Regions from separate parts of the Microbacterium limosum genome, predicted to be linked through region 1. Evidence: riboswitches for the same ligand, from Rfam matches in the RefSeq annotation. Region 1 holds a riboswitch; the other holds the start of a gene.
The links. Region 1 has a riboswitch for thiamine pyrophosphate ahead of thiM (hydroxyethylthiazole kinase). Riboswitches for the same ligand answer to the same signal wherever they lie in the genome.

Region 1 (18,715 bases):
ACGAGGCTTCACGTGAGCTTCCTCGCGCGGGAGAAGGACGTCGCCGGCCGGGTTGTGCGGGTGTATGACTCCGCAGAGGGCTTGTCGGGTGGTCAGCGGCAGAAGCTCGTCATCTTCTGCCTCGCGGCAGCGCTGCGGTACCAGCTGACTGAAGAAGAGGACGAGGTTCCGAGGTTCGGGTCGATCGTGCTCGATGAGGCGTTCGACAAGGCGGACAGCCGATACACGCGCAACGCGATGGAGGTGTTCCGCGAGTTCGGATTCCACATGGTCCTCGCGACACCGCAGAAGCTGCTGCAGACGCTCGAGCCGTACGTGGGCGCGATCACGTCGGTATCGAACCCCGACCGCGACGCCTCACGGCTGGCGAACGTGGTGTTCTCGGTCGATGAGACTGAGGTCGCCACCCCGCCGCACGCGGAGTCGCGCGCGTGACCAGGCTTGTCACACCATCTGACCTGCGCGCGCGGGCGAAGAAACTCTTCGACCGCGATGCACGCACCTGGGCCGCCGAGCAGCAGACCGATGTGGTGCTCGACGTTCCGTTACGCCCGCCAACGGAGCGGGAGGCGCTGGACGATCTCGATCGGGTTCGACAGTGGGTCGACGCCTGGCGCGGTGTGAGCGAGGATTCGGGTATCGAGCTCGAGTGGGTCGTCCGCCATTGGTCACGCATCGGGTCGCAGGAAGTCCCCGTACGCGCGGTGCTGCGCGGTACGGATTCGATCGCTCGAGCGGCGGGCGAGGCGGATGCTTGGCGACTTCTGGTGGCGCGACTTGACGAGTTGCGGGGCCTGGCAGGCTCCGATGTCGGCGGCGTGCTCCGCGCCCATGGCCGCGCGATCGCCGATCTCGATGGCGCCGATTTCCACAGGCTCGTCCATGTGCTGGCCTGGTTGCGCGAAAACCCGGAATCGGGCCGCCTGGTGCGGGAACTGCCGATCCGCGGCATCCACACCAAATGGATCGAATCTCGCCGCGGACTCGTGGAAGCGTTGCATCGGGCGGGAACCGGAGCGCCCGAACTGGGCCTTCGCGAGCCGTCACCGCTCATACGGATCCGTGCTCTCGATCCGTCGCTCTCGTTCCAGGGGCTCACCGATCTGTCGGCGCCCGTCGACGACCTTGCGGCGAGCACGATCCGACCCGAGCGCGTGTTCGTATTCGAGAACCTCGCCACCCTGCTCGCGATGCCCGATGTGCCCCGAGCCGTAGCAGTGCATGGTGGCGGTCACCGCGTCGATCTCGTCGCCCGCCTCCCGTGGGCGCAGACGGTCACCTACTGGGGCGATCTCGATTCGCACGGATTCGCCATACTCAACCGACTTCGATCCAAGGGAGTGGACGCAACGTCGGCATTGATGGATATGGATACTCTGTTCGATCACCGTGATCTGTGGGGGATCGATCCCGATCCCAACGTCGGCGTGTTCGAGCTGCTCACGCCTGATGAGCGCGCGACTCTCCAGGCGATGAGCGCGGAGGGCAACATACGCCTCGAGCAGGAGCGCATTCCGTGGAGCTTCGCGCTCGCGCGGCTCGGGGTGTGTTGACGACGCATCTGATCGTTGCCCCAGCACGCGCCTATCGACCTGTCGGTGACGCGTGGTACCGTAATCGCAACAAACGCAATCTCCTGCGTTTACGTGTATTGGGGTGATTTCTGTGTCTCGCGCTGCAGTTGTTGAAGAGACGTACCTTCCCAGCAGTGGAGTCGAGCTTGCCCCGGTGCTTGACTTCCTCGCCGCCCATGAGGCCGCCGGCCGGGCTCTTCCCGAACCAAGGTACTTCCTTGCCGGGGCGCGTCCAGGTGACCAGGTCGAGCTTCCGGAAGAGGTCTACCTCGCACTCCGCAAGATCGTGGACGCAATGCAGAGCGGGCTGGCCGTGTCAGTTGTACCCCAGACAACACGGCTCACCACCCAGCAGGCAGCGGATCTCCTGAACGTGAGCCGCCCGACCATCGTGAAGCTCCTCGACGAGGGCGAGATCCCGTTCGAGAAGGCGGGAACGCACCGACGCATACTCCTCGCGGATCTGCTCGACTATCGGGAGCGCCGGCGGGAGCGGCAGTACGACATCCTCGCCGCCACACGCGACTCCGTCGGCGAAGACAACATCGAGCAGACGCTCGAGCACCTCAAGGCGGCGCGGAAGGCGGTCGCGGCGAGGCGGGCTGCCCGACTCTGACCTCGCAGGCTGACAGGATGGGGGCGTGTTCACGGCGACTCGCCGCGATGCGGCGAGAGTTCGCCGACGCGGAGGCCGAAGGCTGGGAGCCGCTCGAGGGCACGTTCGGGGTTCCCGATCCGGACGACGAGCATGTGGTCGCCGCGGCCGTCATCGCGGGAGCCGGAGCGATCGTCACCGAGAACCTGAAGGACTTCCCTCCAGGCAAGATTCGCCGGGCATTCAGGTGCTCAGCGCCAGGGATTTCGCGAAGAACACTGTCGCGCTCAACCCAAGGCATGCGCTCGCCGCGGTGCAGGAGATCGCGATTCGTTCCGGCCGCTACGGTGCAGCGCTCACCGTCGAGGAGATTCTCGACACCTTGCGAGATCGATACGGCATGATCGAGGCCGTCGAGATGATGGTCGAAGCTGCATCCGCGTAGTCTCCAGATCGCGCGACAGAAGGGCGGTGCAGCCACCTGATCTCGCGCCGAATACCCGCCACGTTTCTGCCACGAATCGAACCCGGCTCACCTGATCGAGGAGGATGTCCGCCACGTCAGAAACCGCGGAATCATGCGGTTTCGACCCGTCTCGGTTGCCGTCGGCGCGATTTCACATCCCTCCGTCTCACCTCCGTCTCCGCCATTCGTCTCCGCCATTGTCTCCGCCGTTCTTGTCCAGCTCTGGGGCCTTCTTCTGCGGCGCTGCCGCCGGTCCACGGCGGGAGCGTCCGGGCGCGGACTCTTCGATCGTGGTGTCGCGTGGGAGCGCGTCGTCACTTGCTGTCACACTGTTGCCCCTCTCGCGCACGGATCTAGCCTGATAACACCGCGCGCGCCCGCCGCGGGTCGTCTATCCCGAGGAGTTGCCATGACCGTGCTGTCTGAAGTGCTCGAAGCGAACGGCCGCTACGCCGACGCTTTCGGAGACAAAGGCGAGCTCGCCCTGCCGCCTGCGCGGGGTTTCGCAATCCTGACGTGCATGGACGCGAGGCTCGACCCTGCGAAGTTCGCCGGCCTCAGCGAGGGCGACGCGCACGTCATCCGCAACGCCGGGGGGCGTGCTTCCGACGACGCGATCCGATCGCTCGTGATCTCGTACAAGCTTCTCGGCACGCGCGAGTGGTTCGTCATCCATCACACCGACTGCGGCATGGAGTTCTTCACCGACGAGGTCATGCGCGGGCTTCTGGCCAGCAGCCTCGAGACGGCTGTGCTCGGTGAGAAGGGGTTCTACGACGTCGGTGAGGGACCGGGCTCGTCCGAGGCGAAGTACATCGACTGGCTGACGATCTCGGATCAGGCGGCCAGTGTGACCGAGGACGTCACGCGCATCAAGGCGCACCCCTTGGTCCCTGCGCGCATCGCGGTCTACGGCTACATCTACGACGTCAAGACCGGACGCCTCACCGAAGTGCCCGACGCGACCGCCGCAGGGCGCGCCACGGCATGAGCTCGGCGCTCCCGCCCTGTTGCGGATTGCGGGTAGCGTGAGAGGTAACCACGTGACACGGGGTGCCCCGCGGGGCTGAGATCACACCCGTCGAACCTGATCTAGTTCGTACTAGCGAAGGGATGTCGCGCATGACGCGCACGCCAGGAAACCTGCTCGATTTCACCTGCTCCGCCCTGGACGGGGTGCGCGCACACGTGCCGCTCGTGCAGTGCATCACCAACAGCGTGGTGGTCAACGTCACAGCCAACGCCCTCCTCGCGCTCGGCGCGTCGGCGGCGATGGTCGACATCCGGGGGGAGGCGGGCCCGTTCGCGGGAGTCGCCTCCGGACTCCTCGTCAATCTCGGCACGCCGACGCTCGAGCAGCGGGAGGCGATGCTCGAGGCGGTCACCGCCGCCAATGCGGCCGGCACGCCGTGGGTGCTCGACCCGGTCGCGGTCGGCTCGCTGCCGGTGCGCACGCCGCTCGGCCACACCCTGCGAGATCTGCGCCCGACCGTGGTGCGCGGGAACGCCTCCGAGATCATCGCCGTGACCGGCTCCGGAGCGGGCGGGCGCGGTGTGGACGCCTCCGACGGGGTGGATGCCGCCGTGTCGTCGGCGCGGTCGCTGGCGGAGCGCACCGGGGGAGTGGTCGCGATCTCCGGGCCGGTGGACGTCGTCACCGATGGGCGCGACCTCGTGCGGATCGCCAACGGCGACGCGCTGCTGACGAAGATCACCGGCGGTGGGTGTGCGCTGGGCGCGGTGATGGCGGCGTTCGCTGCGGTCGACGACGACCGGTTCGCGACCACCGTCGCCGCGATCACCGTGTACACGGTCGCCGCGGAGCTCGCCGCCGCACGCGCCGCGGGGCCGGGGAGCTTCCAGGCGGCGTTCCTCGACGCTCTCGCCACGGTCGACGGCGACGCCCTGCGCAGCAGGGCGGCGTTGACGTGAGCATCGACCTGTCGCTCTATCTCGTGACCGACTCGCGCCTCGCCGAGGCGGCCGGCCACGATCTCGTCGAGCTCGTGCGCGCAGCCGCGGAGGGCGGTGTGACGGCGGTTCAGGTGCGGGACAAGGACGCTTCCGTCCGGGAGTTCCTGGACACCGTGCTGCGGATCTCCGATGCGCTCCCCGCCGGGGTCGCGCTGCTGGTCAACGACCGGGTCGACGTGTTCCTCGCCGCTCGTGCCGCCGGGGCCCGCGTCGAGGGCGTGCACGTCGGCCAGTCCGACCTCCCCGCGCATGCGGTGCGCGAGCTGATCGGCGCGGAGGCCGTGCTCGGGCTGAGCGCATCCACGCCGGAGCAGCTCCGTCTCGCGGCGGCGGGGCCCGCCCGGGTCGACTACGTCGGCATCGGAGCCGTGCACGCGACGACGACGAAGAAGGATGCGCCCGAACCCCTCGGCCTGGGCCGATTCGCCCGGCTCGTCGCGGCGAGCCCCCTGCCCGCGGTCGGCATCGGCGGGGTCACGAGCGCCGATCTGCCCGAGATGCGGTCGGCGGGCGCCGCCGGAGCCGCCGTCGTCTCGGCGATCTGCTCCGCCCCCGATCCCGCGACCGCCGCCCGCGAGCTGCGCGCGGCCTGGGGAGCGGCATCGTGACGGCGCCCCGGCGGATGCCGCGGGTGCTGAGCATCGCGGGAACCGACCCGACCGGCGGCGCCGGCATCCAGGCGGACCTGAAGAGCATCGCCGCCAACGGCGGGTACGGCATGGCGGTCGTCACCGCCCTCGTCGCCCAGAACACGCTCGGCGTCCGCTCCGTGCACGTGCCGCCGGTGGCGTTCCTCGCCGAGCAGCTGGACGCCGTCTCGGACGACGTGACGATCGACGCGGTCAAGATCGGGATGCTCGCCAACGCGGAGGTCATCCAGACCGTGGGGGATTGGCTCGATCGCACGCTCCCGCCGGTCGTCGTGATCGACCCGGTGATGGTCGCCACCAGCGGCGACCGCCTCCTCGACGAGGAGGCCGAGCACACGCTGCGCGCTCTGGTCTCCCGCGCCGATCTGCTCACTCCGAACGTCCCCGAACTGGCCATCCTCGCCGACGAGCCCGCCGCGACGGACTGGGCGGCGGTCGTGGCTCAGGCGAGCCGCGTCTCCGCGCGATACGGCGTGCGCGTCCTCGCGAAGGGCGGGCACCTCGCCGGAGCAGCACTGCCCGACGCGCTCGTCGACGCGAACGGTGACACGGTCGAGGTCGTCGAATTCCCCGGCATCCGCATCGACACGACGAACACGCACGGCACGGGATGCTCGCTGTCCTCCGCCCTGGCCACCCGTTTTGCGCGCTCGCGGGACTGGAGCGGAGCCCTCCGGGAGTCCAAGCGGTGGCTGGCCGAGAGCATCCGTCATGGCGCCGAGCTGGAGGTCGGTGCCGGACACGGTCCGGTCAGCCACTTCGCGGGGCTCTGGGAGCGCGGCGGCGTCGCCACCGACCCCACCCCGGCCGAGGTCGAGGCCGAATGGTGGGAGAGCACCCGCGAGATCCGGCGACGCATCGACGAGCTGCCGTTCGTCCGGGGCCTGGGGGACGGCACCCTCGACCGGCAGGCGTTCCTCAGGTACCTGGGGCAGGACGCACTCTACCTGCGCGACTACTCCCGAGCGCTCGCCGAAGCCAGCCGTCTCGCCCCGACACCCGAAGAGCAGGCGTTCTGGGCCGGAGCGGCGCAGTCGGCGATCGCGGCAGAGCTGCAACTGCACGAGAGCCAGCTTGCGCCCGGCACACTCGAGGACGTTCGACCCAGCGAGACCACGACGGCCTATCTGAACCATCTGCTCGCGTGCGCCGGCCGAGGGGACTATGCGGTGCTGATCGCCGCGCTGCTGCCGTGCTTCTGGCTCTACCAGGACGTCGGAGCCCGGCTGCATCCGCTCTCACATGCCGAGCATCCGTACCGGTCCTGGCTCGACACCTACGCCGACGACGCCTTCGAGGCCTCGACCCGCCGCGCGATCGACATCGTCACGCGAGCCGCGGCGGGAGCGCGGGAGGCGACGCGCGTCGCCATGCGCGAGGCGTTCCGCGTCTCCTCCGATCACGAGCATGCGTTCTTCGCCGTCGCCATCGCCCCGGCATCCTCATACGGGTCCGGTGCTGGCGCGTGCGATGAAGTCGGGGATGCTGTGCAGTTCGGTGGAGGGGGGCGCTCCGCGGAGGATGTCGAGCAGCGCGCGGGCTGACTGCGCGCCGTAGCTCAGGACATCCCGCCGCATCGCGGAGAGGCTGGGACTCATCCTCTGGCAGAGCAGCGAATCGTCCCACACCATGAGGGAGATGTCCCGCGGCACCTCGAGTCCCCGATCCACGAGCGTGGACAGGACGGTGATCCCGACGAGGTCGTTGTCGCACAGGATGACGGTCGGTCGCACCCGCTGATCGAGCAGCCGGTGGGTGAGGGATGCCGCGGAGCCCGGTGTCGCTCCGAGCTCGAGGATCGTCGGGTCCGGCAGGCCGGCGTCGCGGAGGGCCGCGAGCATCGCCGCGGTGCGGTTGTGGCTGTGCAGGAGCGTCGCGGGCTCCGTGATCCGGGCGAAGTGCCGGTGGCCGAGCGAGGCCAAGTGGGCCACGGCATCCCGCATGCCCGTGTCGTCGTCGGTCCACACGGACGTGACCGAGGCGCTGTCGACGGGGCCGCCCGCGACCACCGTGGGCAGTCCCAGCTCCTCGACGAGGCGGATCCTGGGATCGTCGGTCCGCGGGTCCAGGAGCAGGACGCCGTCCACCGCCCTCCGGGCCCACCATTTCTCGAGCGTCGACATCTCGGTGTCGACATCGGGCACGACCTGCAGCGTGAGGGAGTGGCCCTCGCCCGACAGCACTTCGCTCACCCCCGCGGTGAAGGAGCCGAAGAACGGCTCGGTCGCCACGACCTCGGCCGAACGCCCGATCACCAGGCCGATCGTCTCGGTGCGCGTCGACGACAGCCGCCGCGCCGCGTCGTGCGGGGACCAGCCGAGGCGGGCCGCCACCGCGAGGATCCGGCCCCGGGTCTGCGTGGAGACCCCGGGGCGATTGTTGAGGGCATACGACACGGCCGCCGTCGATAGGCCCGCCTCGCGTGCGATGTCGCCGATGCGCGGGCGTTCTGCGCGATTCAGCGTTGAATCTTAATCGGTCAAGTGCTTCGGTGGAAGATCAGACGATCACGGTGGAGCCGAGCGCGAGCGGCCGCTGCGGCGTCGGGGTTGCGAACGTCGGCTACGCGCGGGACCCGGTGTCCGGGTCGTTCCGGGCGGTCCACGCCGCTCCCAGCGTGAACTGGCTGGAGGCGCCGAAGTAGCGCATGGCCTCGTCGATGCGGCGCCGGCCGGTGCGTGGACTGAGCCCGAGTGTCTGCGCGGCGGCCTCCACGGTCATGCCGCGGCTGAGGAGTCGCAGCATCGGGTCCCAGGCGTGCTCGTCGGTGCGGACGGGGCGCGACTGCGTCCAGAGCGACTCGAACGCCCAGTGCAGCACGGTGGCGAGGGCGCTCGTGCGTGCGCCGACGACGGTGGTCGGGTCGGGATCGCCCCAGATCTGGGGGAGGGCGACGATGTCGTCGTCGATGATCCAGAAGAAGCTCGGCGGGCGCGGATGCACGCGGATGAGCGTGCCGGTGGCGAGCTCGTTGTCGATGTGCCACTGGTTCTCGGGCGCCCGGGCATCTTCATCTGACAGGATGACGCGGACCCGGTGCTCGTCGCCGGCCCGTGCCGCCCAGAAGGTCTCGGCGTACTCCAGGCCCGCCGCCCGCAGCACGCCCGTCGCGGGGATGCAGAGGTCCGCCGATCGCGGCGCGTTGCGCGAGGACTGCAGCCGCCACATGTCCGCCAGCGCCCACGGCCCTTCGATGACGTCCAGGGGCAGGGAGGGCGATTCTCTGCCGTTCGTCCAACTGCTGAGAAGCTCGGGCAGGTCGGCGATGAGCTCCTTCGAGCGCTGCACCGACTCCTGCAGCGATCGCACCCCCTCGTCCAGGGTGTGCTGGAGGGCGTCCGCCGCCGCGAAGTCCGGGCGTCGGTAGACGAGCTCATCGCCGATGACGTTCAGCAGCCGCATCTCGGCCAGCTGCTCGAGCGGGCCGTGAAGTTCTGCGGCGGCGACGCCGAGCACGGCCGCGAGGTCGGCGGGGGTGGTCGGCCGTTCCCGCAGAGCCGCTGCGAGCACGTCGAGCCAGCTCACGTTCGCTGTCGATTCGAAATCCACGCACGTCTCCTGGCCGTCTTGTGCCACTGGCAGCATCCGCTCCCGCTTCCGTCGATAGTGTCACGACGGAACGCCAGGAGCCCAACCGACATGTGCGGGCTCGAAGTGGGAGGAGACGGCGAGTGAGCGAGCAGCAGGCGCAATCGGATCGGAAGAAGTGGACGGCGCGGCGGGTGATTGTGCTCGCCCTCGTGATGGCGGGCGCGGGCACCGCCGCGTACTGGGTGTCCTATCTCGTGTTCGTCAACCTGGGCTGACCGCCCGCGGCCGCGAGGTGATCGCCGCGAGGATGCATCACGCCACGGTCGATGGAATCGCGGGGATGCGGTTCTTCGAGACGGGCGATCGGCGCTTCGCGGCCCGCGCATGCCACCGTCAACGACGTGCTTCTCGCGCCCGGGACGCCGTGTCGGGGCCGGGCAGGAAGTACTCGCGGGCGAGGGGCGCGACATCCACCCCGCCGGCGTCGACCGCGCCGATCCAGCGCAGCTCCGCGATCTCGGCCCCGACCCGCGGGCGCTGAGAGCCGAGCGACGCCTCGAACACGTCGGCGACGACGAGGAAGCCCGGCTCGTTGGCGGCGGCAGCCGTGAACCGTCCGAGGGGGCGCAGGTCTGCGGCGTCGACCCGCACGCCGAGCTCCTCCTCGAGCTCACGGCTGAGGGTCTCGGACGGGGTCTCGCCCGGTTCGGGCTTGCCGCCGGGCTGCATGAACGCGGTCGTGCCCCCCTTGCGCACCACGAGCAGCCGGCCGGCGTCGTCTCGGATGACGGCCGCCGACACGCGGATGCGGCGGGGCTCGGGCTGCGCGGTGCTCACCCGGGCACGCTAACAGGCGCGGGCCGGTCGACACCCCCGCGCGAACGGTCGCGACGAGCCGCGCGGGGTGCAGGCGCGCGGCATGTCGCGACCGTTCGCGGGAGAGGCGGGGCGGGATGCCGCGGGGCGGCGACGTAGAATCGTGTGTGCCCGACGAGACTTCCGTGACCGCCGACACGCCGCGAAGCGGCGCCGCCGGACCGCCGCCGACCGGCGCCGCCGGACAGCCGCGAAGCGGCGAGGTCGGACAGCCGCGAAGCGGCGAGGTCGGGCAACCGCCGAGCGGCATCGACCCCGACGAGCTCGCGATCACCCTGAAGGTGCTCGGGGGCATGGCCTCTGTCGACCAGGCCCACCCCGACTACGTCGCCGTGCGTCGCGCGACCGCCGCGATGTTCAAGGCCGTGAAGAAGGTGCGCCGGCGCGAGATCCGCGAGGCGATCGCGACCGCCGACCGGGCAGTGGTCGCCGCGACCGCGACGGGGGCGCCCGACCGCATCGACGACGAGACCCGCGGCATCCCGATCAGTACGTCCACGACGGCGCCGACGGCGGGCACGCTGCTCAAGGCGCGCGGCTGCTACATCTGCAAGCAGCCGTACACGCTCGTCGACGCGTTCTACCACCAGCTGTGTCCCGACTGCGCGGCGATGAGCCACGCCAAGCGCAACGCCCGCACCGATCTCACCGGGCGTCGCGCGCTGCTCACCGGCGGTCGCGCGAAGATCGGCATGTACATCGCGCTGCGCCTCCTGCGCGACGGGGCCCACACGACGATCACGACCCGCTTCCCGCGGGACGCGGTGCGCCGCTTCAGCAGCCTGCCCGACGCCCCCGAGTGGATCGACCGGCTGAAGATCGTGGGGATCGACCTGCGGGATCCTGCGCAGGTCATCGGCCTGGCCGACGACGTCGCCGCGGCCGGCACGCTCGACATCCTGATCAACAACGCCACGCAGACCGTCCGGCGCTCGCCGGGGGCGTACCAGCCGCTCGTGGATGCCGAGCTCGCGCCGCTGCCGGAGGGTCCGCTGCCCGAGCTGGTGACGTTCGGGCACACGAACGACCGGCACCCGCAGGCGCTCGAGCGTTCGGTGGGCGCCCACCCGATCCTGGCGGCCGCGGCGGCCCGCGCGGAGGAGCTGACCGAGCAGGCGATGAGCGCCGGATCGAGCTCGCTCGAGCGGCTCGCGGCGGGCACGGCGATCGATGCGGGCGGGCTGCTGCCCGATCTCGACCACATCAACTCCTGGACGCAGCGCGTGGATCAGGTCGACCCGCTCGAGATGCTCGAGGTGCAGCTGGCGAACACGACGGCACCGTTCCTGCTCGTGTCGAAGCTGCGTCCCTCGCTCGCCGCGAGCCCCGCGCCGCGCACGTACATCGTGAACGTCAGTGCGATGGAGGGCGTCTTCGGGCGGGGCTACAAGGGCCCGGGGCATCCGCACACGAACATGGCGAAGGCCGCGGTGAACATGCTCACGCGCACGAGCGCGCGCGAGATGTTCGAGACCGACGGCATCCTCATGACGAGCGTCGACACCGGCTGGATCACCGATGAGCGCCCGCACCCGACGAAGGTGCGGCTGGCGGAGGAGGGGTTCCACGCCCCGCTGGATCTCGTCGACGGCGCGGCGCGCGTGTACGACCCGATCGTGCGGGGCGAGGCGGGCGAGGATCTCTTCGGGGTCTTCCTCAAGGACTACGCCCCCGGCAACTGGTGAGCCCCGCCCCGCTGCGACCGGAGCGTGGCACCCTGTTCTGATGACCTCAGAACTGCTCGATCTGCGATACGGCGGCGCGGCGCCCGCCACGACGGCGACGGGGAACGAGGTGATCCCCCTCCTGCTGCGGCACCGCTCCGTGCGTTCGTTCACGGAGGAGGGGATCGACGACGAGACGATGACGGCGATCGTCGCCGCCGCGCAGTCCGCGGCGACGAGCTCGAACATGCAGGCCTGGTCGGTCGTCGAGGTGAGGGATGCCGCGCGCAAGGACGCCCTCTCGCGCCTGGCGGGCGATCAGGCGTTCATCCGCGAGGCCCCCGTCTTCCTCGTCTTCGTGGCGGACTGGGCGCGCCACCGTGCCGTCGCATCGCATCGCGGCGAGCCCGCGGACGGCGTGGACTACATGGAGAGCACGCTCGTCGGCGTCATCGACGCGGCCCTCGCCGCGCAGAACGCCACGGTCGCGGCGGAGTCGCTGGGTCTCGGCGCCGTGTACGTGGGAGCGGTGCGCAACGCGCCCGAGGCGATCTCCGACCTTCTCGAGCTGCCGCGGGGCGCGTTCCCCGTCATGGGGATGGCGCTCGGCCACCCCGACCCGCGCGACCGGGCGGGCATCAAGCCGCGGCTCCCGCAATCCGTCGTGCGGCACCGGGAGACCTATCGGGCGTCGCCCGACGAGACGATCGGCGCGTACGATCACGCCGTCCGGGAGTACTACTGCGGACAGGGTGCGGCGCGCGGCTGGATCGAGACGATCGTGGGGCGCATCCGCAGCGGGGCGAGCCTGCGGGGGCGCGACGGCATGCGCGCCTCCCTCGAGCGGCGCGGCCTGCCGTCGCGCTGAGGCTCATCCCCCGCCGGCGAATCCCGTCGATTCGCGTCCGACGACGCGGAAATCGGGCGTGAGGGTGCGCGGCGGCCGCCGTTCGCCCTTCTCGTGGATGCGCTCGAGCAGCAGGTCGACCGCCATCTCGGCGATCCGATCGCGGCCCGTGTCGATGCTCGACATGGACGGCACCGAATAGCGGGCCTCGTCGATGTTGTCGAAGCCGATGAGCGCCACATCGTCGGGAACGCGGATGCCGGCCTCGCCGAGTGCCCGGAGCGCACCCAGGCCGAGGGTGTCGTTGAGGGCGAACACGGCGTCGAACGCCACGCCGTCGTCGATCAGGCGTCGCGTGGTGGCGGCCCCCGTGGCCCGGTCCCAGTGCTCGGTCGGGCGCACCAGCTCGGGGGAGAGCGCGATCCCCGCCGCCTCGAGCGCGCGCCGCCTCGACGAGGACATGCGCCGGCTCGTGGGTATCGACCTCTCGGCGCACGCCGAGCGGCACTCGATCGTCCCCCGAGGGGGTCGACCTGCAGACCATCGACGCCGCGCTCGGGGATGCCGAGGCCGCGGCGCGGGGCGAGGCTGCGGTGCCCGCGATCGACGCGCTGCGCGACCTCGTCGCGGCCCTCGCCCCCGAGCGCCGGGGCCTTCCGCTCGTCGTCAGCGTCGGGCGGCTGCACCGCGTGAAGGGCATGGCCCCCCTCGTGCGGGCCTGGGTCGACAGCGGTGCCCAGGCCCGCGCGAACCTCCTGATCGTCGGCGGCGACCTGCGCGAGCCGTCGCTCGACGAGCGCGAGCAGCTCGATGCGATCGAGGCGATCGTCCCGGCCGCCGAGCGCGCCCGCGCGGGCCTCGTGCTGGCGGGGCACCGGCCCAACGACATCACCGCGCGGTGGCTGGCCGCCGCCCGGTTCGGGCTCGAGGGCGTGATCGCGCCGAGCGGCGTCTACGCCTGCGCGAGCATCAAGGAGGAGTTCGGCATCGCCCTGCTCGAGGCGATGGCCACGGGGTTGTATGTCGTCGCCCCCGCGGGCGGCGGTCCGGCCACGTACGTCGAGGACGGCACGACGGGAACGCTCACCCGGACATGGGACGAGCAGGCCCTCGCGGCCGCCCTGGTGGCGGCGCTCGACGCGGCGGGCGAGTCGGACGATGTCCGCCCGGAGCGGTCGCGGGGGATGGTGCGCGACCGGTTCACGATCCAGCGCATGGCGGCGGCGCTCGACGAGGTCTATGCCGGGGTGGCCCGCGAGGAGGCGGAACTGCGCGCCGTCGTGGAGGCGGCGTCGTGACGCTGCTGCTCATCAGCCCCGACTACGCCTCCCACCTGCTGCCCCTCGCGACGATCGCCACGGCGTGGCGGGATCGCGGGCATCGGGTCGTCGTCGCGACGGGCCCCGCGACCGCCGACATCGTCGCGGGCTTCGGCTTCGAGCGAGTGCACCTGCAGCTCGGGCGCGGCTCGAATCCCGGCGTCATCCGGGCCGACGAGCAGCCCCGCGACGAGGCGGACTCGCTGCGGGGCTTCTTCGCCGCGACGCGCGAGGGGATGGTCCCGACGCTCGCCTACCAGGCGAAGGAGCGTCTCACCGACCTGATGTGGGACCCGGTGGCGGCTGGCCGCGCGACGCTGCGGATCGTCGCAGATCTGCGGCCCGAGGCGATCCTCATCGACCACCTCGCCTTCAGTGCACGGCTGGCCCTGGACGCCGCGGGCCACGACTACGCCGACGTCGTGCTCGGGCACCCGAGCGCGCTCCCCGTGCGCGACGAGCTCTACGGGTTCCCGCCGGCGTGGCCGGACGCCTTCCGGCCCACGGGCGCGGAGCTGTCGGCCCTGCGCGAGCTGTGCGAGCGGGTGTCGCGGAACTTCACGAGAGAGTGGAACCGCGCCACGGCGCAGCTGGATGCCGCGGCGACGCCGACCGCGAGCGCTTTCGCCACGCACGGCCCGCGGGTCTTCTACAACTATCCGGCGCAGCTGCGGCCGGAGGCATCCGTCGACGGGGCCGTCTTCCTCGGCTCGACCCGACGCGTCGAGCCCGCGGACGCCGAGGTCGAGGCCTGGCTCGCGGACGCCGTGCCCTTCGTCTACGTGAGCTTCGGCAGCTTCCTCTCGGTGCGCGCAGACGTGCTGCGCCGCGTCGCCGACGCCCTGCGGGCACTCGGGGTGCGCGCCGCGATCGCGTCGGGGTCGACCCCCGTGGCCGAGCTCGGCGAGATCCCGGGCGGGTGGCTCGTGCGGCCCTACCTGCCGCAGGTGCGCCTGCTGGGCGCCGCGGCCGCGGCCGTCACGCACGGCGGCAACAATTCCGTGACGGAGGCGCTCGGGGCGTGCGTGCCGCTGCTCGTGCTGCCCTTCTCCACCGACCAGTTCGCGGGCGCCGCGGCGATCGAGGCGGCGCGCGTGGGGCTCTCGCTCGATCCGAACGTCGCCGATGGGTCGGCGATCGCGGACGCGGTGGCGTCGCTCCTGGACGGGCGGGCCGTCGACGCCGCGACGCTCGAGGCGATCGCGGCGGACCAGCGGGCCGCACCCGGACCCGAACGCGCCTACCGCTCGCTGACGAGCGCGCGCATCGCCGAGGCATCCTCGGACGCCGTGCGGTAGCGCTCCATCAGGGCCGCGTTCGCGTCGTACTGCGCACCCGCGCGCGTCTCGGCGACGTGATGCAGGGCGTACACGCGCCCCTCGTGTCGCTGCGGGGGAGCGCCCACGAGCGTCGTGTGGGCGAGCTGCCACGCGGCGGCATCCTCGTAACCCCATCCCCGGAATCGCGGATCCTGCCCGCCGTGGCTCTCCCACGTGCGTCGCGTCGTCACGTAGACCCCCGAGCAGGCGCCCCGCACGAGCTCGAAGCGGCAGTCCTCCGGGGCGATCCCGGCGGCGAACTGCGCCGCACCCTCGGCGCCGAGCCAGTGGTACGCCGTGTACGGCAGGTGCACGCGACCCGACGTGCGGGCCGCCTCGATGGCCGCGCGCAGGGGCGCGGGCTCGGGGATCGTGTCGGCGTCGCCGAGCACGACGACGTCGTCCGGCTCGGCGAGCGACTCGACGGCCAGATTGCGGCACAACGCGAGGTTGAAGACCGGGTCGGGGGAGTCGATCGTCGTGACCGTCAGCTCCGGCAGCATGCGGGCGTACCAGCCACGGACGCGATCATAGGCCTCGAGGCGGGACGGTGCGGGGCGCCAGGGCAGGACGACGGTCGCGGGACGCACCCGGAGAGTCTATGCGGGCCCGAGCTCAGCCGACCGGGGTGAAGCCCGTGCCGGTGTACTCCTGTACGACGACATCGCGCATGGCCGGGCGATCCTCCTGGGTCGTGTCGATGGCTCCGCCGTCCAACAGGAACGGCGCCGGGAAGTCCGAGATCGATCGGAGGGCGTCCATGAAGCTCTCCCGCGTCGGTTCGGTCATCGTGGTGAACGCCTCCTCGAGCACGCTCGCCCCGATCCAGCTCCACAAGCACTGGGGGAAGGCCGGCACTCCCTCCTGCGATGTGTGCTCTGCGAGCGCGGAGAGGAACTCCTGTCCCTCGGCGCTCTCCGCGAACGCGGGCGACCCCGCGTTCATCGACGATGCCGTCGTGTAGATCGCGGGGAAGTTGTCCGCGACCCCGGACGGGGTGAGGAACGCGCCGGGGCTCGCCGAGGTCGAGGGGAGGAAGATCTCCGGCAGCCATCCGATGGAGTTCGCCTGCTGGAGCGAGCCGATCACCAACGGCGCCAGAGAGGACATCGCGTTGAAGAAGACATCCGCCTGCGAGGAGGCCAGTTCCGTGATCTGGGCGTTGACGTCCGTCGCGGTCGCTTCGAAGCTCAGTTCCTCCACGATATCGATGTTCTCGGCCCCTTCGACGGCCGAGAGGAAGCCCTCCACGTAGCCCTGGCCGAAATCGTCGTTCTGGTAGAGGATCGCGACGCGGTGATCCGTGCCGGATGCCGCCAGCATCTCCCCGAACGCTTCGCCCTCCTGCTGATAGACCGGCAGCAGACCGAGTTGCCAGGGGCTCTCCGACCTGTCGCTGAAGAGCGGATCCCCGGTCTGCAGGAGGACCTGTGGGAACTCCGCGTCGATCGCCGCCTCCCGCCACGCGCGATTCGTCGGGGTGCCGAGGCTCAACGCCGCGCCGAACACGTCATCCGACTGCATCTGCTGGAAGTTCGCGAGCGCGCGCTGCGGGTCGTACTTGTCGTCGTAGGCCCGGAACTCGACAGTGCGGGTCTTCCCGTCGCCGAATGTGATCCCGCCCTCCTCGTTGCGGGTCTCGAAGTAGGCCGTCGCGCCGTCGACGGCGCACGTGCCCACACCGGCTGCGTTGCCGGTGAGGGGCGATGTCGTCCCGATGGTGATCGACTCGTCGGTGATCCCCGGGCTGGTTGTGCCGCCTTCCGGCGCGTCCGTCGAGGAGCCGGCGTCCCGAGCGCCGCACGCGGCGAGGAGGAGGACGAGCGCCCCGGCGGACGCGACCGCGGCAACCGCGCGGGATCGGGTGGGAATGGTCTGCATAGGACTGCGCCTTCCTGGGTTCGATGGCGCGCATCACGCGGCGTTCCTCTCTGAACGCTCACGACCTCGATGTCGCCACGGCCGAGCTTGGGCGATCTCGGCCGGGGAGGGGCTCCCGGGCTCCACTCTCGGGCTCCGGCCATTACGCGGTCAATCGAAACAATCCGATCAAGAAACACGACTGCGCCGTGTTATACGCTGCCCGCATGTCCACAACGGAGTCGGCACTGCACGCACACGTCACCCGCGGGGAGCTGACCTTCCGTCAGCTCGCGCACTTCGTCGCCGCAGCGGACGAAGGGACGATCAGCGGCGCGGCGCGTCGGCTCCAGTTCTCGCCATCGGCGATCTCGGCGTCGATCACCGAGTTGGAGCGAGCGCTGGGGGCGGAGCTGTGCGTTCGACGGCGAGCGCAGGGGGTCACGCTCACCTCGACCGGTGCGCTCGTCCTCGACAAGGCGCGACGGCTCCTGGCCGATGTGGCGGAGCTCAGTTACGCGGTGCAGGGAACGGGCAATGACATGTCCGGACCCTTGGTCGTCGGGTGCTTCGCGACACTCGCTCCGACCGTGCTGCCGCGAGTCCTCGACGAGTACGAGGACCTGCACCCTCGCGTGTCCGTCGACTTCGTCGTGGGGGCCCAGGACGAGCTGGGCGCCGCGCTCCTGAACGGATCCATCGATGCCGCGATCGTGTACGACATGGGCGGGTTCCACGGCATCCGGACCTTCGAGCTCTACGAGGCTCGCGGATACGCACTGTTCGGTGAGAACCATCCGCTCGCGGCGAAGGAGTTCGTCACGATGGAGGAGCTCGCGGCCTACCCTCTCGTGCTGTTCGATCAGAACCCCAGCACGCGGTACGCGATGTCGATGTTCGAGGCGCGGGGCCTGGTCCCCAGGGTGCGACATCGGACGCACGCCTTCGAACTGACGCGCTCGATCGTGGCCCGCTCCGATTCGGCGTACGCCGTTCTGGTGCAGCGCCCGGTGAACACCCTCACCTACGAGGGTCTGCCCATCGTGGAGCGGGAGATCGTTCCCCCGCCGCCCGCGGCCAAGGTCGTCTTCGCCTGGGCCGCGGGCGTCGAGCCCTCTCCGCGCGCGCGGGCTCTGGCGGATCTGCTCCGCCGGCAGTATCCGGTCTCTTAATTCGAACGAATCGTGCTTTATGCGCGATTTGTTCTGTTTGACCGTTGATGGCGCGGATCGCAGGATGGTCGCACGACACCCACACTGTGACCGCGGCAGCGACGCCGCGGGAGAGGCGGCATCCGATGAGCACCAGCATTCTCGACACCCGCGAGCAGGCCCCGCGGTCGGCCCCCGATCCGACGCTGACGGCCGACGACCTGGTCGCGCGGGCGCAGGAGATGATCCCCGCCCTGCGGGACCGGGCCGCCGAGGTCGACCGCGAACGTCGCATACCCGCCGAGACATATCGCATGCTCGGTGACGCGGGGTTCTTTCACATCCTCAAGCCGAAGAAGTACGGCGGGCTGGAACTGAGCGAGCACGAGCACGCACGCGTGGCCATGAACCTCGCCCGCGGGTGCGCGTCGACGGCATGGGTGTTCTCGATCCTGAGCTCGGACAACATGGCGATCCTCTCGTTCCCGGAAGAGGTGCAGGACGAGATCTGGGGCGATGATCCCTACGCCACGCTTGCGGGCAACACGAACCTGAACCCGAAGGCCACCGCTCGGAAGGTCGAGGGCGGGTACCGCCTGACCGGCCAGTGGGGGTTCTGCAGCGGTTCCGACTTCTCCGAGTGGCTGATCTTCAACGCCCCCGTCGGTGAGGCCGGTGAGGGGCACATGTTCCTCGTCCCTCACGGCGAGGCCGAGACCATCGACGACTGGCACCCGACGGGGATGCGTGGCACGGGGAGTCGGTCCATGGCGGTTCGAGACGTCTTCGTGCCGGAGCGTCGCGTGCAGGCGACGAAGGACACGGTCCGAAAGCTCGCCGAGCGTCGTTCGCTGCATCCGACATTCGACACGATGTGGGCGACCTGGCC
Region 2 (12,761 bases), 1.2 Mb from region 1:
GTGGACGCGGCGGCGAGGCCCGTGGTCGCGAACGTGTACGCCACCTTGTTGACGGGCCCGCCGAGGTCGAAGCACATCATGAGGCCGAGGATCACGCCGAGACCGATGATCGACGCACCGGTCAGGCTGTTGAGCCAGTCGGTGAGGCCCAGCATCAGTTCCGCGATGGGGCGACCGAGGAAGAGGACCATGAGGCCGGATGCGACGACCGACCCGATCAGCGGGATGATGACGGTGGGCATGAGTCCGCGCAGCCAGCGGGGCGCCGGCAGCCGGCCCAGCCACCAGGCGATGAAGCCGGCGAGCACGCCGCCGATGAGGCCGCCGATGAAGCCCGCGCTCATGAGCACGGCGACGGCGCCCGCGACGAATCCGGGGGCGATGCCCGGCCGGTCCGCGATCGCGAAGGCTATGAAGCCCGCAAGCACGGGGACGAGGAAATTCATCGACGTGGCGCCGATCATGAACGCGACGGAGCCGAGGTACTGCCCCAGCGGACCGAGCGGCGACGTGATCCCCTCGGTCGGAAGATCCCACAGCGAGTTCTGGATGATGACGTTCGCCGCGTTTGCCGTGACCTCGTAACCGCCGAGGAGGAACCCCAGCGCGATCAGCAGACCGCCGCCGGCGACGAACGGAATCATGTACGACACGCCCGTGAGCAGCCAGCGCTTGATGCGCGAGCCGACGGACTCCTGTGCGGCGGTGGTCGAGGAGGCCTGTGCCGCGCCGGGGACCCGCTCGGCCTTCGGGTCCTTCGCCGCGGCGACGGCCTCCGCGATGAGCCGGTCGGGCTGATCGATGCCGCGCTTGACGCTCGCTCGCACGACGGGCTTCCCTGCGAAGCGCTGCGGCTCGCGCACGTCGACGTCGACGGCGAAGATCACGGCATCCGCCGCCGCGATCTCGTCGGCGGGAAGCGCCTTGTATCCGCTGGAGCCCTGAGGCTCAACGACGATGTCGACATCGTTCTTGGCGGCTGCGGCCGTCAGCGCGTCGGCCGCCATGAACGTGTGCGCGATGCCCGTGGCGCACGCCGTCACGGCGACGATCTTCGGGCGCGGGCCGGATGCCGCGGGCGTCGGAGCGGCGTCGGACTCCCCTGCCGGCGGGGTGGGGGGTGCCGAGTGCGCGGCGGCGGAGCCCTCACCGATCGCCTCCTGCACGATCCGCACGACGTCGTCCTTCGAGGATGCGGCGCGCAGCGCGCCGGTGAACTCGTCGTCCATGAGGCTGCGGGCGAGCTTCGAGAGGACGGCGAGGTGCTCCTCGGCGGCATCGGCGGGGGCGGCGATCAGGAAGACGAGGTCGGCGGGGCCGTCGTCCGCGCCGAAGTCGACTCCGGGCTTCAGGCGCGCGAACGCGAGGGACGGCTGGGAGACGGCGGTGCTCTTCGCGTGCGGGATCGCGATGCCGCCGGGAAGCCCTGTCTCGTCCTTCTGCTCGCGCGCCCACGCGTCGGCGTAGAGCGCGTCGGCGTCGGTCGCGCGACCCTGCGCGACGACCCGCTGAGCGAGGGCGCGGATGACGGCGCTCTTGTCGGCGCCGAGCGGCTCGTCAAGGCTGACGAGCCCGCTGGTGATGGTGTCAGACACGGAAGACCTCCTCTGGTCCTGCTGTGTTCACACGCCCGAAAGGGCGAGAGGGGTGAGTACGACCTCGCCGGCGGGCAGGTCGTGGGGGGTGGGGATCTGGGTGCCCGGCAGAGCGGCGGCTGCGGAGCCGTACCGGACGGCGTGACGCAGGCGTTCGGCTGGGGTGGCATCGGCAAGGTCGGCGAGCAGATAGCCGGCGAGCGAGCTGTCGCCAGCGCCGACGGTGCTCCTGACCCGGATGGGCGGGGGCGCCGCGTGGAACGCGTCATCGGCCGTGACGAGCACGGCACCGTCTCCCCCGAGCGTGATCAGGGCGGCCGCGACACGGGAGGGAACGAACGAGCGGGCGATGCGGACGATGTCCGCGAGACGACCCCCGACGTCCTCGAGGGTGACGCCGGCGAGCTCCGCGAGCTCGTCGTCGTTGGGCTTGACGAGGTCGGCGATGCCCGCGTCCACGACCGCCCGCAGCGCCGGTCCGGACGTGTCGACCGCGATCCTCGGGGCCGCGTCGCCGAGCTCGCCGCGGATGGCGCGCGCGACGTCGACGTAGAAGTCGTCGCCGGGGCCGAGGGGAAGCGATCCGGCCAGCACCGTCCAGGAACCGTCGCGGGACGCTTCCACCACCGCCGCGATGAGGGCGCGTCGTTCGCCGGGGTCGAGCTCGACGCCCGGAAGGTTGATCTTCGTCGTCGTGCCGGCGGCATCCGTCAGCGCGATGTTCGCGCGGACATGACCGTGGACGGCGACAGTCCGGGTCGGCAGGCCCGTCGCGCGCAGGATCGGCCCGTAGGGGTCGTCCTCCGACAGGGGAAGCACCGCCAGCGTGGGAACTCCCGCCGACGCGACCGCACGGGCGACGTTGATGCCCTTGCCCCCCGCATCCTCCCGCGCCGACAGGGCCTGCTGCACGTCGCCGGGCACGAGCGGCGCCTCGAGGGCGATCGTGCGGTCGAGGGCGGGGTTGGCCGTGAGGGTGACGATCATGCCGTCCACACCTCCACGTCGGCGGCGGCGGCGGCATCCGCCACGGAGACCGGCACTGGAGCGTCCGTCACGATGACGTCGACCTCGTCGATCCCGGCGAAGCGCACGAGGAACTCGTCCCCGATCTTGCTGGCGTCGGCGAGCACGACGACGCGGCGGGCCGCACTCACGATCGCCCGCTTGACGGCCGCTTCGTCGGGGTCCGGCGTGCTGAGGCCGAATTCGGCGGAGAGCCCGTTGGTGCCGAGGATGGCGACGTCGGGCCGGAGCTGTTCGATCGCGCGCACGGTCTGCGAACCCACGGCGGCGGCCGTGAGCCCGCGCACCCGCCCGCCGATGATCGTCACGGGCACGTCGCTGCGCGCTCCGAGTTCGAACGCGACCGGCACCGAATGCGTCACGACCTCGGCCCGCGCCCCACGCTCCCGCAGGTGGGCGCCGAGTTCCCGGGCGAGGGCTGCCGTCGTCGTCCCCGCGTCGATGTACACCGAACCGCGGAACCCGTCGGCGATCGCATCCAGCGCGCGGCGGGCGATCTGCAGCTTCTCCGCGCCGCGCACCTGATCGCGGTCGGTCACGGCGGTCTCGTTCGTGCTGCCGCGCTCCGCGGAGACTGCTCCTCCGTGCACCCGTCGGAGCGACCCGGATCGCTCCATCGCGTCGAGGTCACGACGGATGGTCTCGGTGGTGACCCCGAACGAGCGCGCGAGGGAGACGACGGAGACCCGCCCGTCCTGCGAGAGCTGGCGCTCGATCGCCTCGTGGCGCTCCGTCGCGTACACACCGACCTCTTCTCTGCGGCTTCGTGGTTGCCCACACGGTACAACACAGTCCAACAGAAAACAACGACGCAAACCAAGATCGATGAATAGACGCCGCGCACCGCGGCGCGGCCGGACACCGCGGCGTTGCGGAGTGGTGGTCGGACGGACGCACCGGACGGGGGCCTTCGTCGCGATTACGCGGCGGCGTCCGTCCCGTCGCCGGATGCCGGGGCGACCGTCACCTCCACGACGTCGCCGGCGAGCCTCAGTCGAACGATGCTGCGCTCCGGGAGATCGGGGAACTCGTCGGGCAGTCGGATGCCGGGGAAGATCGGGATGTCGAGGATGACGTCCAGTCCGGGCGGCGCGCACTGCAGGGCCCACAGCTGACGCTCGGATGCGACGGCGAGGCATCGGCCCGCGCCGTCCGCCGTGCGCGCCGAGAGAATCTCCAACCCGCCGAACGTCTCGTGCGAACGCACAGAGGCGGGGTCGATGGCGTAGAAGTCACGCGGGTTCGTGTTCAACTGGTCCACCACCGCGGCCGACGGCTCGCCCGCCGGGCGGAGGACGGCGGTGGAACCGAGCCCCGTGAGCGAGGGCAGAACCGCGCCGCCGACCACCACGATCGCAAGCGTCACGACCGCCGCGACGACGACGCGCCCGCCGATCCGGTCGATCAGCCCGCGCTTCGCCGGGGCCGGGGACGCCGGCTCCGGCTCCGGCTCCGGCTCCTCGACGGTCGAGCCGGCGTCGTCCCGGGTGTCCTCGATGGGCTCGCCGTCCGATCGCCCGCTCTCCGGGGCGGATGCCGCGCCGGCGTCGCTTGCGGGCGTCGACGCGTCGACGCGTCCACCGCCCGCCCCTGTGTCGGCGGCGCGGAGGGCCGCCTCCAGTCGGGAGAGCCGCTCCTGCGCCGCCGGGTCGTCGAGGATATCGGCATCCGGTCCGTAGGCGCGGGCGCGCAGCTCGGCGAGCTCCTCGCGCTCGCTGCGAACCCCGTCATCCATCGCGCCCCATTATTCCCGCCCGTGCCGGCGCACGGGCGGGAAGGGGTCACTTCGCCGCGGACTCCGGCTGCGTCCGACGGTGCCGCGCCAGGATCAGCCCCGCGCCGGACACCAAACCGACAGCCGCTTGCCGAGCAAATGGTCGGTGAGCGTGAGAGACGCACCCGTCGCACCGGCGAGCTTCTCGCCGTCCGCGAGCCACTGATACTCGTACAAATCGGGTCCCGGAGCGGGCCCCCGCAGGATCGTGGCCGACAGGGTCTCGCCGACGAGCGGCTGCCCCGTGACCGACACCTGCACCGTGGTCGCGAACGTCCCGAGCACGACACCGGTCGGTAGGACTCCGAGACGGCTCCGTCGATCGGCGCGCCGTCGGCGTACCACTGATAGGCGTAGCTCGCCGGAAGAGGCGTCGCCTCCTGAGTCACCTCGGCGGAGAGACCCGCACCCACCGCCGCCTCGCCCGCGATCCGCACCGCAGACGGTGTGCGGTACTCGCCGGGGGAGATGTGCGAGGCACCGCCCGCCGTGCCCACGCCGCTCGCACTGTCATATCCGGCACGAACGGCGGTGACGCGCACCGTGACCTCTGCGCCCACCAGTTCCGACGGTACGTCGAATACCGAGCTCGTCTCGCCCGGAATCTCCTCGCCGTCGGCCATCCACTGATACGAGTAGGAGTCGGCGACCGGATCGGCGTGCCCGGAGATCGCCGCCGTCAGGGTGGCGCCCACCGACGGCTCTCCCCCGACGATGACCTCGCCCACACCCTCCACGGCAGCGTCCAGAGCGCCTTCATCGTCCTCGAGGCCCGGCTCGGGTCCGTTCTGCCGCGCCTCGGAGAGCGGGAGGCGGACGAGGTCGGCGCGATCGTGCAGGACCTGGCGCGCTTGCGCGACGGGGAGATCCGCACCCTGTCCGCGGCGCTCGCGCTCAAGCACGGCGGGGCGAGCGAGCTCGCAGTGCGGTCTCGGCCGAGGGACGAGAGGTCACGGTGACGGTCGACAACAACGGCGACGCGCCCCCCGCGGCCTTCGAATCGTCCGGACTCGCCCGCCTTCGGCAGAACCTCCCGTTGGCGGAGGGCCGGATCACGCTGTCACCGGGCGGTGACCTCGGCGGCGCCCGGCTGCGCGCGACGCTGACCGTCTGATTCGGAATCGTGCGGCTGTTCGCCGGCCTCATCCGCCCCACGCTCCTTGCGTCCCGCCGGGGTGCTCGCGTTCGCGCGGTCCGATAAGGTGGTCATCATCCACACGGGAGCCCTTCGCAGGGGCTGAGATCGGGCTGACGCGGCCCGCGACCGTTCGAACCTGTCCGGGTAATGCCGGCGAAGGAAGTAGGACTTCTGATGACCGATTCATCGCACTCGCTCGCCTATCTGCATGACGAGGAGCACGGCATCCGTGTACCCGTCACGATGATCGCGCTCGAGGACTCCCCCGGTGCCGTCCCCAATCCACCGCTGACGGTGTACCGCACTGCCGGGCCCGGCAGCGACCCGCTGCAGGGGCTGCAGCCCGTGCGAACCTCGTGGATCGAGGCGCGCGGCGACACCGAGGCATACGACGGTCGAGAGCGCAATCTGCACGACGACGGACGGGCGGCGCTACGCCGCGGGGTTGCGTCGGCGGAGTGGCAGGGCGCGAAGCGTCGCCCCCGCCGCGCTCTGCCGGGGAGAACGGTCACCCAGATGCACTATGCCCGCGCCGGGATCGTCACCCCCGAGATGCGCTTCGTCGCGCTGCGGGAGAACTGCGATGTGGAGCTGGTGCGCTCTGAGCTCGCCGCGGGCCGGGCCATCATCCCGAACAACATCAATCATCCCGAATCCGAGCCCATGATCATCGGGAAGGCGTTCCTGGTGAAGATCAATGCGAACATCGGCAACTCCGCGGTGACCAGCTCGATCGCCGAAGAGGTGGACAAGCTTCAGTGGGCGACGCGGTGGGGCGCCGACACGGTCATGGACCTGTCCACCGGCGACGACATACACACCACGCGGGAGTGGATCATCCGCAACTCGCCGGTGCCCATCGGCACCGTGCCGATCTACCAGGCCCTCGAGAAGGTGGACGGCGACGCGAGCAGGCTCACGTGGGAGATCTTCCGCGACACGGTGATCGAGCAATGCGAGCAGGGTGTGGATTACATGACGATCCACGCCGGCGTGCTGCTGCGCTACGTGCCGCTCACCGCTGATCGAGTTACCGGCATCGTCTCGCGCGGCGGGTCGATCATGGCCGGGTGGTGCCTGGCGCATCATCGGGAGAACTTCCTGTACACGCACTTCGACGAACTGTGCGAGATCTTCGCTCAGTACGACGTCGCATTCTCCCTCGGCGATGGACTGCGGCCGGGGTCGACGGCCGACGCGAACGACGCCGCGCAATTCGCCGAGCTCGACACTCTCGCCGAGCTGACGAAGCGGGCGTGGGCATACGACGTGCAGGTCATGGTCGAGGGGCCGGGGCATGTCCCACTCCACCTGGTGCGGGAGAACGTGGAGCGGCAGCAGGAACTCTGCGACGGTGCACCGTTCTACACTCTCGGGCCTCTGGTAACGGATGTCGCGCCCGGTTACGACCACATCACGTCGGCGATCGGGGCGACCGAGATCGCCCGATACGGCACAGCGATGCTCTGCTACGTGACGCCCAAAGAGCACCTGGGTCTGCCCAACAAGGACGATGTCAAGACGGGGGTGATCACGTACAAGATCGCGGCGCACGCCGCAGACCTCGCCAAGGGCCACCCCGGCGCGAACGAGCGCGACGACGCCCTGTCGAAGGCGCGCTTCGAGTTCCGCTGGCGGGATCAGTTCGCCCTCGCCCTGGACCCCGTCACGGCGGAGCAGTTCCATGACGAGACGCTGCCGGCGGAACCGGCGAAGACGGCGCACTTCTGCTCGATGTGCGGGCCCAAGTTCTGCTCGATGCGCATCTCCCAGGACATCCGCGACCGGTTCGGCGACATGTCCGAGCAGGAGCGGATCGTCGGCATGCGGGAGAAGTCCGCGGCTTTCCGGGACTCCGGTGGGACGGTGTATCTGGAACTGCCCTCCGTGCGCGAGCAGGCCAGCCGGCCGTGACCGCCCGCGTCTTCGCCGAGTACATCGGCGGGATGCTGGAGCGCCCTCGCGCCAAAGAGGCTCTTCGGAATCAAGGGTGTAGCGAGGGTCTGAAACCTCCGGCCTCGAGCAGGCTCCTGGCTGTGTAGTTCGCGAGGTTGCGGAAGCCGAGCGCGGAGCCGCGGAGATGCTCGAGTCGGCCGTTGATCGCCTCTGTCGGACCGTTGCTCGTGCCGGGCAGGTCGAAGAACGCGAGGACGTCCGCGGCGCGCTGCTTCAACGTCCGACCGAGCCGGCGAATCTCGGCCAGCATCGCGGGGACGCCGCTGCTGACGGAATCGATCACCGACCGCATCATCTCCTTCGCCTTCTTCTTGTCGGGTTCGCGGTAGGCGGCGACGATGCGCTGGTAGATGCCCCAGGTCGCTTCGACCTCGACGTGCTCCTCGACCGCGAACACCGCGTCCAGCCGTGCGGTCTGCTTCTCGGTGAGGAAGCTCACGCCGGTGTGGAGGGTGCGGCGGACCCCGTAGAGCGGGTCCCCGGCGTGACCGCGGTGCCCGAGAGTGTCCTGCTGAACCCTCTGCCGGGTCCGGTCCAGGGCGTCACCGGCGAGCCGGACGACATGGAACGGATCCATCACCGGGACCGCGTCGGGGAGTTCCTCGGACGCGGCGGTCTTGAACCCACTGAACCCATCCATCGCGACCACTTCGATCTGCTTCGACCACTCCTTGGGCCGGGCGGCGAGCCACTGCTTGAACACCGCCTTCGACCGACCCTCGACCATGTCCAGCAGCCGTGCGGGACCTGTCTTGTTGCGGGCGGGCGTGAGGTCGATGATCACGGTCACGTACTTGTCACCGAACCGGGTGTGACGCCAGACGTGCTCGTCGACGCCGATCGTGGTGACGCCGTCGAACCTGGCCGGATCGTCGATCAGCCGCCGCTTGCCCTCGGCGAGGATCGCGGTGTTCGCGGTGTGCCACGACACACCCAGGCCTGCCGCGGCGCGGGAGACGGTGAGGTGGTCGACCACGATCGCCTTCAGCGCCCACCCGACCCCGCCGCGGGAGATCTTCGCCCGCGGCGCCGCCGCGTTCGTCGTGTCCTGCCGCCAGGTGCGGCGGCAGTGGCCGCACCGGTAGCGGCGCACCCGCACCAGCAGCGTCGTGGGCCGGTGACTGAACGGCTCGTGCGCGAGCGGACGCGTCACGGTGTCGCGCGGCACGCCCTCGGCGCCGCACTTCCGACACCACGGGTCATCGTCAACGACGCGGCACTCGAGTACCGCCCGGTCGGGCTCGATCAACTGGCCGATGGCTTCGAGGCCGAGCTCATCGAGACGGCAGAACGTGGTCAGGTCAGGGGTCGCGAACGTAGGGTGGTGCAAGTCGAGGTCTTCCGGCAGATGGGCAGTGTGAGAACTTCCATCCTGGAAGACCTCGACGTCTATCCACGAACCAGCCGCCGACCCTCGACTACACCCTCAACTGCGAAGAGCCGCCAAAGATCCCCTGGTGCGGTGACCGACGAACGCCGTCGTCACCGACGTCACCGCGAACGCCCGCCTCGCCATCGGCGCCTCCCCGCGATGGTCGACATCCCCATCGCTGGGAGGCGTTCAGGTCGAGGTCGTCAGTGCGACTGGAGGGCCCATCGGTCGAATCCCCCGTCGAGGACACGCACATCCGGGTGCCCGGCGGCCAGGAGAAGTGCCGCGGCGGCACGCGCACGCGGTCCCGCCTTGCAGTAGACGATGATCGGACGATCGTCGGGAAGCGCGACGAAGCCGGGCCCGTCGGCTCTCAGCCGACTGAGTGGCGCGGAGCGAGCGCCCGAGATGTGTTCTCGGGAGTATTCGTCGGCCTCTCGGACGTCGAGAAGTTCGAACGGCGCCCCACCCGACGAGCGCTCTCCCAGCGCATTGCTCAGCGTTTCGACGTCGATGAGTGCGTTCCCCGGATCCTGATCACTGCACGAGTCCCCCGGAAACCGGTCGCCGGTTACCGCTCCCGCACCGCGGTCGGGGTCGGGGTCGGGTACGACCATGAACTCCCGCCACGTGGCGTCCGCGAGGTCGAAGGTGGCGAGTCGCCCGAGCAGGGTTCGCCCCGTGCCGGTGATGAGCTTGATCGCCTCGGCGGCCATCAGCGAGCCTGCCACGCCGCAGAGAACACCGAACACGCCTGCTTCGCCGCACGAGGGGGCGGACTCGCGGGGAGGTGCGTCCGGGTAGAGGTCGCGGTACGTCGGGCCGTGAGTGCTCCAGAACACACTGACCTGGCACTGAAATCGAAGGATCGACCCCCACACGCACGGCTTCCCGGTCACCGTCGCGGCATCCGAGACGAGGTAGCGGGTAGCGAAGTTGTCCGTCCCGTCGACGACGACGTCGTATTCCTCGAACAGTCCCGTAGCGGACTCCCTCGACAGTCGCAGCGGGTGGGTGCGCACCTTCACCCGCGGGTTGACCGCGGTGACGGCGTCGCGTGCGGAGTCGATCTTGAGGCGGCCGATGTCATCGACGCCGTGCACGATCTGACGCTGGAGGTTGCTCGCCTCCACGACGTCGTCGTCCGCGACCCCCAGCGTGCCGACCCCGGCAGCGGCGAGGTAGAGGAGGATCGGGGAACCGAGCCCGCCGCCGCCGATGACCAGCACACGCGCGTTCTTCAGCCGCCGCTGCCCCGCGACCCCGATCTCGGGGAGCAGGATGTGGCGGGAGTACCTGTCGATCTCCTCGGGCTCCAGTCCCGGAGCCGGCGCGACGAGCGGCGGCAGCGAGGCGCCGTGCGGTGTCGGTGTCATAGGTCGGGCCGTCCTTCCATGGCCGAGGAGGCTCGGGCCGCGGTGCGCCGCGGGATCCGGCCCGACAGGCGGGCGAGTCGACCGGCGATCACGGCGTGGCGGAAGGCCGTCGCCATGCCGACCGGATTTTGCGCGCGCGTGACCGCTGTGGCCAGCAGTACGGCGTCGCAGCCGAGCTCCATGGCGAGGGCTGCGTCGGATGCCGTGCCGATCCCTGCATCCAGCACGATCGGAACGCTGGCGCGTTCGACGATGAGAGAGATGTTGTGCGGATTGAGGATGCCGAGTCCCGTGCCGATAGGGGCACCCAGGGGCATGACCGCGGCGGCGCCGAGCTCTTCGAGCCGCAGGGCGAGTGCCGGGTCGTCGTTGGTGTACGCGAAGACGACGAAGCCCCGTGCGACGAGCTCCTCTGTGGCCTGGGCGAGCTCGGCTCCGTCGGGAAGGAGGGTGTCCTCGTCCGCAATCACCTCGAGCTTGATCCAGTTGGTCGACAGCGCCTCGCGTGCCAGTTCTGCGGTGAGCACCGCCTCCCGTGCGGTGAGGCATCCTGCCGTGTTGGGAAGCAGGCGGATGCCCTCGTCGCTCAGCAGCCGGAAGAGAGAGCCGGTCGTCGACGGCTCGTGCCGGCGCATCGAGACGGTGGTGAGTTCCGTGCCCGAGGCCCGCAGCGCCTCACCGACACCGGCGTGGCTGGGTGCGCCGCCGGTCCCCATGATCAATCGTGAGCCGAGAGCGACGCCGTCGATGTGCAGAGTGTCGGTGGCCACCTCAGCCTCCCTGCGTGGCGCTGACGATCTCGACCGCGTCGCCCTCGGCGAGACGCTCGTGCGCCCACCGTGCGCGAGGGACGACGACGGAGTTGACGGCTACGGCGATGCCCAGAGTCGTGCCGGCGGGGAGGGCTCCGTCCGCCCCGATCCGAACGCCGAGGATCCCTTCCACCACGTCTGCGACCGACTGCGGAGCGGACGTGTGACGAGGTTGGCCGTTGACGGTGATCGTTGTCATCGGTGGGTCCCTTCTGCCGTTTGATCGGCCTGAGTGGTGAATCGATCGGGACGGAACGCGTCCCAGCGGTGATCGGGGTGGCCGTCGATGAGACCCAGGACGATATCCGCCGCGAGCGGCGCGAGAAGGACCCCGTGGCGGAAGAAACCCGTCGCCACGGTCAGTCCGGCCACGGCGGCGCCGCCTCGGCCCAGAACGCGCCCCAGGAGGGGTGCATTGTCCGGCGTGCCCTGTCGCGCCCTGGCCGTCGCCTCGATCAGCGACAGCTCCCCCACCGCCGGCACCACCTGCTGTGCATCCCGAAGGAGCCGGTGAACGGCCCCCGCGGACACCGCATCCACTCCGTCCTCGCGCTGCGTCGCACCGACGACGAGGGTGCCGTCGGCGCGGGGTACCAGGTAGACGCTCTCGCCGTGGACGAGGGCGCGTACCGTGCTGTGAAGCAGCGGCCGGAGCCGGTCGGGCACCCGGAGCCTGAGGATGTCGCCGTACACGGGTCGCAGCGGCAGGTCGAGACTCCCCGGAACCCCGTCGACGACGCTCGCTCCAGCACCGTTGGCGAGCACGACCTCCGCCCCGACGACCTCCGTCCCATCCGAGAGCCGGACGCCGATGACAGGTGAGTCGTCGTCCGCCCGGTCACGATGCAGCAGCGCTACCGCCTGCTCACGCGCGATACCCACCTGACGCCCTTCCCCGTCCTCCCTCTGGAGCCGGTCGAGCAGGCTGGCCGCGAGCATCCGCGGGTCGACCTGGTGGTCGCCCGCCACGCGGTAGACGCTGCTCACCCGCGGTCCGAGCAGCGGTTCGCGAGCGCGCGCATCGCGCGTCGTCAGCGGCTCGACGTCGAGCTGAGCACGACGGTGCGCGGCGTGGAGATCGGCCAGGGCCTGACGGTCCCCCTGATCGACACCCACCAGCAGCGTCTCCGTGCGGAGGTAGCCTGCCGCCCCTTCGACGAGTTCCAACTCGCGGATGAACTCGGGGTAGCGTGCGGCGGACTCCCGCATCGCCGGAAGGAGCGCGTCCTCCTGGTAGGAGTACTCGCTCACCGGCGCGAGCATGCCCGCCGCCGCGAACGTCGCACCCTGGGCGGGGGCGGGGTCGATCAGCAGCACGGAGCGTCCGGTCTGCGCCGCGCGCCAGGCGATGCTCAATCCGATGACCCCGCCGCCGACAACGATCACCTCGGCGGTGGGCCGGCCGCGGCGGGCCGGATCCGCCGATAGGGTGAGCCGATGTCCATCGCCGCTGCACGCCTCTATCTCTGCACCGACGCGCGAGCTCGTCAGGGCGACTTCGCCGATTTCGTGGATGCGGCGTTCGCGGGCGGCGTCGACATCATCCAGTTGCGCGACAAGTCCTTGGAGGGCGGCGAGCAGCTCGACTTCCTGCGCATCCTCGCCGACGCCGCGGCCCGTCACGACGCGCTCTGGTCGGTGAACGACCGCGCCGACGTCGCGCGCGTCACCGGCGCCCCCGTCCTGCACCTCGGTCAGAAGGACCTTCCCGA

Region 2: it holds a riboswitch for thiamine pyrophosphate, as region 1 does, so the genes downstream of both, thiC (phosphomethylpyrimidine synthase ThiC) here and thiM (hydroxyethylthiazole kinase) in region 1, are expected to answer to the same signal.

Annotation. Positions count from the first base shown of each region.
Region 1 covers NZ_CP137080.1:328,185-346,899, forward strand. Annotated here, with positions in the region: gene RYJ27_RS01585 (ATP-binding protein) at 1-435, shown strand, start outside; gene RYJ27_RS01590 (DUF3322 domain-containing protein) at 432-1,553, shown strand; gene RYJ27_RS01595 (helix-turn-helix domain-containing protein) at 1,729-2,190, shown strand; gene RYJ27_RS01600 (hypothetical protein) at 2,417-2,614, shown strand; gene RYJ27_RS01605 (carbonic anhydrase) at 3,045-3,626, shown strand; TPP riboswitch at 3,675-3,766, shown strand; gene thiM (hydroxyethylthiazole kinase) at 3,758-4,567, shown strand; gene thiE (thiamine phosphate synthase) at 4,564-5,217, shown strand; gene RYJ27_RS01620 (bifunctional hydroxymethylpyrimidine kinase/phosphomethylpyrimidine kinase) at 5,214-6,803, shown strand; gene RYJ27_RS01625 (LacI family DNA-binding transcriptional regulator) at 6,702-7,721, opposite strand; gene RYJ27_RS01630 (hypothetical protein) at 7,822-8,784, opposite strand; gene RYJ27_RS01635 (hypothetical protein) at 8,931-9,065, shown strand; gene RYJ27_RS01640 (NUDIX hydrolase) at 9,184-9,627, opposite strand; gene RYJ27_RS01645 (SDR family NAD(P)-dependent oxidoreductase) at 9,915-11,351, shown strand; gene RYJ27_RS01650 (NADPH-dependent oxidoreductase) at 11,392-12,198, shown strand; gene RYJ27_RS01655 (LacI family DNA-binding transcriptional regulator) at 12,202-12,690, opposite strand; gene RYJ27_RS01660 (glycosyltransferase) at 12,771-13,475, shown strand; gene RYJ27_RS01665 (glycosyltransferase) at 13,472-14,794, shown strand; gene RYJ27_RS01670 (galactosyltransferase-related protein) at 14,737-15,405, opposite strand; gene RYJ27_RS01675 (ABC transporter substrate-binding protein) at 15,431-16,696, opposite strand; gene RYJ27_RS01680 (LysR substrate-binding domain-containing protein) at 16,903-17,847, shown strand; gene RYJ27_RS01685 (acyl-CoA dehydrogenase family protein) at 17,973-18,715, shown strand, end outside.
Region 2 covers NZ_CP137080.1:1,508,942-1,521,702, forward strand. Annotated here, with positions in the region: gene RYJ27_RS07325 (PTS fructose transporter subunit IIABC) at 1-1,595, opposite strand, end outside; gene RYJ27_RS07330 (1-phosphofructokinase family hexose kinase) at 1,623-2,582, opposite strand; gene RYJ27_RS07335 (DeoR/GlpR family DNA-binding transcription regulator) at 2,579-3,364, opposite strand; gene RYJ27_RS07340 (hypothetical protein) at 3,541-4,356, opposite strand; gene RYJ27_RS07345 (hypothetical protein) at 4,450-4,680, opposite strand; gene RYJ27_RS07350 (hypothetical protein) at 5,055-5,354, shown strand; gene RYJ27_RS07355 (hypothetical protein) at 5,351-5,509, shown strand; TPP riboswitch at 5,603-5,712, shown strand; gene thiC (phosphomethylpyrimidine synthase ThiC) at 5,708-7,447, shown strand; gene RYJ27_RS07365 (ISL3 family transposase) at 7,518-8,819, opposite strand; gene moeB (molybdopterin-synthase adenylyltransferase MoeB) at 9,065-10,237, opposite strand; gene RYJ27_RS07375 (thiazole synthase) at 10,234-10,953, opposite strand; gene thiS (sulfur carrier protein ThiS) at 11,009-11,248, opposite strand; gene thiO (glycine oxidase ThiO) at 11,245-12,435, opposite strand; partial or broken gene thiE (thiamine phosphate synthase) at 12,487-12,761, shown strand, end outside.